DNA from 2 places in the Janthinobacterium sp. 78 genome. Region 1 is predicted to be linked to the other one. Evidence: predicted binding sites of a transcription regulator. Region 1 holds the regulator's gene; the other holds the start of a gene.
The links. Region 1 encodes FliA, which starts transcription of late flagellar genes. Its sites were predicted from a motif close to CTAAAGTTTNNNNNNNNNNNGCCGNTA; they were not measured.

Region 1 (3,999 bases):
ATGCGCCATGGCCCGGAAAAGCTGGCCCTGATTACCACGGACGCCTATCGTATCGGCGCGCACGAACAGTTGCGCATCTACGGCAAGATCCTCGGCGTGATGGTGCATTCGGTGAAGGATGAAGCGGACTTGCGCATCGCCCTGAAAGAATTGAAGAACAAGCACACGGTGCTGATCGATACGGTGGGCGTGAGCCAGCGCGACCAGATGGTGACGGAGCAGGTGGCCATGCTGTCGGGCGCGGGCGCCGACGTGAAACGTTTGCTGTGCCTGAACTCCACGGCGACGCAGGAAACCTTGAACGAAGTGGTGCGCGCCTACCAGGGCAGCGGCCTGGCCGGCTGCATCATGACCAAGCTCGATGAAGCGGCCTCGATCGGCAATGTGCTCGACGTGGTGATCCGCCAGAAACTCAATCTGTTTTATGTGTCGAATGGCCAGCGCGTGCCGGAAGACCTGTACCTGGCCGACCGCGGCTACCTGATCGACCGCGCCTTCAAGCTCAAGCGCGATGCGGCGGCGACGCAGTTTTCCGATGCCGAACTGCCGCTCCTGATGGCGCAAGCGGCCGCCCGCAACAATGAAGCGCGCGGGGTGCGCCTTGGCTAATTTCGATTTCGACCAGGCCGAAGGCTTGCGCCGCATGCTGGCTGGTCCGCAGCCGCGCGTGATGACATTTTTATCGGCCACGCCGCAGGACGACAAGGGCGCCATGCTGGTCAACCTGGGCGCTTCGCTGGTCTACGGCGGCAATGACGTGCTGCTGCTCGACGCCAGCGGCGGCAGCGACGGCGTCGCCGCGCGCCTGGGACTGGCGCACGGCGCCAGCCTGCGCGACGTGGCGCGCCAGCAGTGCGCCCTGAACCAGGTCATCCACCAGGTGCCGCAAGGCTTCGGCGTGGCCAGCCTGGGTGCGCGCAACCACCTGATGGACAGCATGGACTATGCGGGTGCGGAAGAACTGCGCCGCCTGGGCAAGACCTTCGAGGTGCTGGCGCGCCAGAGCGGCATCGTGCTGGTCGACGGCATCATGGCCGACGAGGGCGATTGCTTCCCCGTGCCGCTGATGGCCTCGTCCGACATCGTCGTGCAAGTGTCGACCAGCGCCACCTCGATCAAGGCCGCGTACTGCCTGATCAAGCGCCTGAGCCAGGAGCTGGGACGCCGTCCGTTCGGCATTCTCGTCACCGGCGCTTCCGAATCCGAGGCAAAAGTGGTATACGATAATATGGCGCAGGCGGCGAGCCGCTATCTGGCCGTGAAACTGACCTCGATGGGATCGGTGCCTGCCGATGAGTATCTGCACCGCGCGGCGCGTCTGGGCCGCAGCGTGGTCGATGCCTTTCCGCTGGCGGGAGCCTCGGTGGCGTTTCGCGGACTGGCCGAGCGGCTGGCCCGTTCGGCGGCGCCGGTGCTCGGTGGCACCTTGTACCAGACGGGGAGCCCGCACCAGTTCAGCGTCTGAATCCATCATCAGCACACGATAGCAGTTAAAACAATAAGCAGCCTATGTACACGGTCAAAGGGAAATCGAACAAGGACTATTTGCTGACGGAGCACATTCCGCTGGTGAAGCGTCTGGCGCACCATATGAAGGCGAAATTGCCGCCTTCGGTCGAGGTCGATGACCTGATCCAGGCCGGCATGATCGGCCTGCTCGACGCCATCAGTCGCTATGAAGAGACGCATGGCGCGCAGTTCGAGACGTATGCCGTGCTGCGTATCCGCGGCGCCATGCTCGACGAATTGCGCACCAGCGACTGGCTGCCGCGCAGCATGCGCCAGAACATGCGCAAGATCGAAGAGGCGATGAGCATCTTGCAGCAGCGCCTGGGACACCCGCCGACGGAGTCGGAAGTGGCGAAATTGCTGAAAATGTCGCTCGTCGATTACCAGGAAATGCTGGGCGACGGCGGCGGCCACCAGTTGCTGTACTACGAAGACTTTCATGACCCGGACGGCAATGACAGCTTTCTCGACCGCCATTGCGTGGACGAGGACAGCGACCCCTTGCGGTCCCTGCTCGATACCGATTTCCGGCAATCCGTGATCGATGCCATCGACGCGCTGCCGCCACGCGAGAAAATGCTCATGGGCCTGTACTACGAAGAAGAGCTGAACCTGAAGGAGATCGGCGCGGTGATGGGCGTATCCGAATCGCGCGTCTCGCAGCTGCATACCCAGGCCGTCGCGCGCCTGCGCGCAACCTTGAGGGAGCTGGCGTGGACTGGTCCAGCGTAATCGGGCTGGCGCTGGCGCTGGCCGGCCTCTTGGTCGGCCAGGCACTGGAAGGCGGCAAGATGGCCTCCCTGCTGCAGCCGGCCGCCTTTGCCATCGTGGTCATTGGTACCTTCGGCGCCGTGCTGCTGCAAACGCGGCTGCGCACCTTCGTGCGCGGCCTGGAAATGCTGCGCTGGGTCTTCCTGCCGCCGGCCGACACGCGTGCCGCGCTGGCGCGCGACATCGGGCAATGGAGCTTGACGGCGCGCCGCGACGGCCCGCTGGCGCTCGAACGCCTGATGGAAAACACGGCCGACCGCTTCAATGCCAAGGGCTTGCGCATGATCGTCGATGGCATCGCGCCCGACAAGCTGCGCCAGCTGCTCGACGTGGAAATCTCCGCCTATGAAATGGCCGAACGCCAGGCCGTCAAGGTGTGGGAATCGGCGGCCGGCTATTCGCCCACCATCGGCATCCTGGGCGCCGTGCTGGGCCTGATCCACGTGATGGAAAACCTCACCGACCCGAGCAAATTGGGTAGCGGCATTGCCGTGGCGTTTGTCTCGACCATTTATGGCGTCGGCCTGGCCAATCTGCTGTTCCTGCCGGTGGCGAACAAGCTCAAGGCCATCGTCTCGCGCCGCGTGCTGCAGTATGAAATCACGGCCGCCGTGCTGTACGACATCGCCACGGGCGACCACACGCGCATCATCGAAGAGCGCGTGGCCAGCCTGCTGCACGAGCACTGAGCATGATGCGGCGCGCGCGCAGGAAGTATGACGAGGAACCGGATAACCAGGACCGCTGGCTGATCTCGTACGCCGACTTCATCACCTTGCTGTTCGCCTTTTTCGTCGTCATGTATGCGATTTCGCAAGTCAACGAAGGCAAATACCGCGTCTTCCAGAATGCCATCGGCCAGGCCTTCAGCCTGGAAAAGGGCGCGCCGCCCATCATCATGGAAGCGCCGCAAGCCATTGCGCTGCCGAACCCCGCCCTGAAACGCCGCACGGAAGCCATCCGCCGCGAGCGCGAACACATGACGCGCCTGGCGCAGGACCTGACGTCCACCCTGGCGCCGCTGGTCAAGGAGGGCAAGGTGCGGGTGACACAGACGAGCCGCGGCGTGAGCGTGGAAATCAATGCCAGCGTGCTGTTCGACCCGGGCGCCGCAGGGCTGACGATGGAGTCGGACCAGGCGCTGCGCGCCGTGGCCGTGCTGCTCAAGGACGACCCCCACGCGGTGCAGGTGGAAGGGCATACGGACGTGCAGCCGATCAGCAATTCGACCTTTGCCTCGAACTGGGAATTGTCGGCCGCGCGCGCCAGCGCCGTGGTGCGCCTGTTCATCGCCAGCGGCGTGCAAGCGTCGCGCCTGACGGCCGTGGGCCACGCCGACAACATCCCCGTGGCGCCGAACGAAACGCCGGAAGGGCGCGCGCGCAACCGCAGGGTCGCCGTGACGATTTTGTCGGGCATCCCCGAGACGGTGACGGAAGTGCCGACGCCGCCCGTCGCACCTGCTCCGGCTCCCGCCAACTGAACCCCGGCGCTTGGTACAATCGCACCTTCTCCCTTTTTATCTCTCCATCATGAAAAGCAGTTCCCTAGGCGGTCTCGTGTATTCCACCGAAACGGGCCGCATGTGTCCCGCCTGCCGCCAGCCGCTGGCGCAATGCGCGTGCAAGGCACAAGCCAAGGCGGCGCCGGCTGGCGATGGCGTGGTACGCGTGTCGCGCCAGACCAAGGGTCGCGGCGGCAAGAGCGTCAGCGTGGTAA
Region 2 (3,999 bases), 3.5 Mb from region 1:
CTGATCCTCGACGCGAAACGCGGCGACATCGGCGCGACAGCCACGCAATACGCGCGCGAAGCGTTCGAGCGCTATGGCGCCGACGCCGTCACCGTCAATCCCTATATGGGCGAGGATTCGCTCGATCCCTACCTGGCGTGGAAAGACCGCGGCGTGATCATCCTGTGCCGCACCTCGAACGCGGGCGGCTCGGACCTGCAATTTCTCGACACGGACGGAGTGCCCCTGTACCAGCGCGTGGCGCGCCTGGTGGCCGAGAAATGGAACAAGAATGGCCAGTGCGCACTCGTCGTCGGCGCCACCTTCCCTGAAGAACTGGCGCAAGTGCGCGCCATCGTCGGCGACATGCCGCTGCTGGTGCCCGGCATCGGCGCCCAGGGCGGTGACATCGCCGCGACCGTCGGCGCGGGCCAGACGGCGAACGGCATGGGCATGATGATCAGCTCGTCGCGCGCCATCATCTACGCCACGCCGCAGACGGGCGAAGATTTCGCCGACGCGGCGCGCCGCGTGGCGATTGAGACGCGCGATGCGATCAATCAACACCGCGCAGCGTAGGTCGGATTAGCGGCGTAGGTCGGATTAGCGGCGACGCCGCGTAATCCGACAACACCGGTAACGTCAACAATGTTGTCGGATTACGCGGGGCTTTGCCCCTCTAATCCGACCTACCCGGCGTGGTCCTTCAGTCGCGCATGGGCGCGACCATCTCCGCGTAATCGTACAGTTCACCGAGAATTTCTTCTCCCCGCTCATCCACCGATTCCGACAGCACGTCGATTTCCGTAAACAGCATCTCGATGGTGCGGGCGCCGCCGTCGCCGTCGAACAGGCGGGCGGCGCGGTGTTGCTCCCAGCGCAGGCTTTCCGCTTCGCTCAGGGTTTGCGGGAAATTGCGGGCGCGGTAGCGGAACAGCAATTCCTGCAAGCGCTCGTCGGCAAACGAGGGGCGGGCCGTGGCCAGCTTGGCCGGCGTGTCGCGGCGCAAGGATTCGAGCAGGCGGCGATCGTCGTTGCTGACGAAACCATTGTACAAATCTTCATCCACGTCCAGCGCCACGTTCGCGCCCGGGCGCTGGAACACTTCGGCCCAGATGGCATCCATGTTCGGCGCCGTCGCGGCCAGCTGCGCGTTGACCTTCGCCGCATCCACGTCGATGCCCCATTGCGCGGCCATGGCCGGCGACAGGGTCTTTAAATTGCCGACCAGCATGGGCGATTTGTTCAAATGTACGCTTTTCACGGGCAGGCGCGTCATGCCTTCCGGCATGGCTTCCTTGCGCGTAAACAAACGCGTGCGGATGGTGTCGGCGTCCAGGCTGAACAGTTCGCGCGGATCGTAGGCGCAATCCCAGACGAGGATTTCATTTTTGTTGCTCGGGTGCGTGGCCAGCGGCCAGACGACGCCCAGGCAGCCCCGTTCGGCGGGGAACATGCCGGACACGTGCAGGAAGGGCTGGCGCTCCGCGGCGGCCAGGTGCATGCCCATTTCGCTGGCGACCCTGTCCTTCTTGTGCAGGGCCAGGCAGAATTCGAACAGTTTCGGCTGCTTTTCGCGGATCAGGCGGGCCAGGGCGATGGTGGCGCGCACGTCGGACAGCGCATCGTGCGCCGCTTCGTGCACCAGGCCATTGGCCTTGCTCAGGTGTTCCAGTTTAAAACTGGTCTGGCCATCGTCGCGCTTCGGCCATTGCATGCCTTCCGGGCGCAGCGCGTGCGTCATGCGCACCACGTCGAGGATGTCCCAGCGGCCGCAATGGTTTTTCCATTCGCGCGCATACGGGTCGATCAGGTTGCGCCAGAACAGGAAACGCGTGACTTCATCGTCGAAACGGATGGTGTTGTAGCCCACGCCGATGGTGCCCGGTTCCGAAAAGGCCGCTTCGATGGTGGCGGCGAACTGGTGTTCGGGCACGCCCAGCTGCAAGCATTGCTGCGGCGTGATGCCCGTGATCAGGCACGCTTGCGGATCGGGCAGGAAATCATTTGCAGGCTGGCAATACAGCATGATCGGCTCGCCGATCTCGTTGAGTTCGGCATCCGTGCGGATGGCGGCGAACTGGGCCGGGCGGTCGCGGCGCGGCTGGGCGCCAAAGGTTTCGTAGTCGTGCCAAAGGAAAGTCTGGGTAGTCATTGATATCGTTGCTGAATTGGTTATCTGGGCCGCTCAAAGCGTCGCTGCTACAGTTTTCTGAAAACCTGCCGATACTACATGAGAGGATGGTCATCATGGCGTTTCCCGCATGGTGGCATATATTGCCCGTTCAAGGAGGTCTATCGTGTCAATTCCCATCGCCGCAAGCGGCAATTCCACCCCTTCCGTGACTTCCGTCAGTACGGGCGTTGCCGGCAAGGACGATAAAGTCCAGAAAAAGGACGGCGTCAACACTGAAATGAGCGTGAACGAGCGCAGCAAGCTGCAGTTGAACGCGTCCATCATGCAGGCATCGCTGAATGTCTCGATCGGTTCGGAAAACGAACCGCTGGCGCTGCTGTACAAGACGGCCATCACGAATATCAATGAAGCGCTGAAGGCTCAGTACGGCGACGATGCGATCCAGAACGCCGCCTCGCAAGACAATAGCGCCGAAGCGACGGCGAGCCGCATCGTGTCGCTGTCGACGGGTTTTTTTGACGCGTTCAAAAAACAGAATCCCGGCATGGACGACGATGCGGCCCTGACCAAGTTCATGGACACCATCAGCGGCGGCATGGAAAAAGGCTTCAAGGAAGCGCGCGACATCCTGGACGGCTTGAAAGTACTGAATGGCGATATCGCCGGCAATATCGACAAGACGTACGAACTGGTGCAGAAGGGCTATGCGGATTTCATCGCCGCGCACAGCAGCAAGAAGGATGACGCGGCCAAGCCGGCCGACAGCAAGGCTGCCTGAGCTACAGCATGACCCGGTTGCGGCCGTTAGCCTTGGCGCGGTACAGCGCCGCGTCGGCGGCCGCGATCAGTGCTTCATCGTCCTGTTCGGCCGCCAGGCTGGCCACGCCGAAGGAACCCGTGATGTGCGGCAGCGCGCTGCGCATGTCGGCGAAGATGACGGCGTGCTGCATGCGTTCGCACAGGCGCTCGGCGACCCGCAGGGCCACGTGTTCGTTGGTATCGGGCAAAATCACCATCATTTCCTCGCCACCATAGCGCACGGCAAAATCCGTCGGCCGCAGGGCAGCACCCAGCACTTGCGCGGCGATGCGCAGCGCCTGGTCGCCCGCCTGGTGGCCGTGGGTGTCGTTGAAACGCTTGAAATGGTCGAGGTCTATCATCACCAGCGACAGTGGCGAGCCGCTGGCGTGGGCGGTGATGATCATGTTCGGCAGTAAATCGGTCAGCCAGGCGCGGTTGTACAGGCCTGTCAGGCTGTCGACCATCGACAACTGGCGGTAGAATTCGCCCAGTTTCTGGCGCCGGCGCAGCAGGGCATTGGCGGCGCGGATGCGGAAGGACAGCAAGCGCAGCAGGTTGCGCGCCAGGCCGTTCGATTGTTCGATCAATTCCCAGACGACGGCCGCGTCGATCACCAGCAAATCGGTTTCTTCCAGGGCGGAAATAGCGGCCAGGTTGCTCGCTTCATCGAGCACCGATTGTTCGCCCACGCTTTCGCCGGGCAAGACCTTGCTGACGGTGCCGTCATCCATGCCCGTGTGGGTGTCGGCCGCCACGGCCAGCGAGCCGCGCAGGACGATGTACAGGCTGGTGCCCTGGCTGTCGGCAATGGCTTCGCCCGCTTCGAGGCGCATGACGGGGCAGGGCGCGAGCATGGCGGCCGTCTGGCTGTCCGCAGCATCGCTAAATAGCTGTAAATCGCCGATGTTGCAGCCTGAAGCGCCGAAATTGCCGATCTGTTCCACAATCATACTTTCAAAAAGCCGGTGCGCGCGAGCAGAGGACCGGTATCTTCATGATAGCGTAAAGCGGCCTTGGCTGTAACGGCAAAGGCTTGCTTGATGTCACTTACTGTGGGAAATACGACAATTATTTCATTCTCG

Region 2: the regulator FliA is predicted to act here: its motif matches at 2,182-2,208, upstream of C8C92_RS07240 (DUF5610 domain-containing protein).

The regions. Positions count from the first base shown of each region.
Region 1 is NZ_QENT01000001.1:5,156,787-5,160,785, reverse strand. Features, by position in the region: gene flhF (flagellar biosynthesis protein FlhF) at 1-609, shown strand, start outside; gene C8C92_RS22745 (antiactivator of flagellar biosynthesis FleN protein) at 602-1,465, shown strand; gene C8C92_RS22740 (RNA polymerase sigma factor FliA) at 1,510-2,241, shown strand; gene C8C92_RS22735 (flagellar motor protein) at 2,223-2,969, shown strand; gene motD (flagellar motor protein MotD) at 2,975-3,763, shown strand; gene C8C92_RS22725 (translation initiation factor Sui1) at 3,813-3,999, shown strand, end outside.
Region 2 is NZ_QENT01000001.1:1,648,369-1,652,367, forward strand. Features, by position in the region: gene pyrF (orotidine-5'-phosphate decarboxylase) at 1-558, shown strand, start outside; gene sbcB (exodeoxyribonuclease I) at 686-2,134, opposite strand; gene C8C92_RS07240 (DUF5610 domain-containing protein) at 2,280-2,894, shown strand; gene C8C92_RS07245 (GGDEF domain-containing protein) at 2,896-3,861, opposite strand.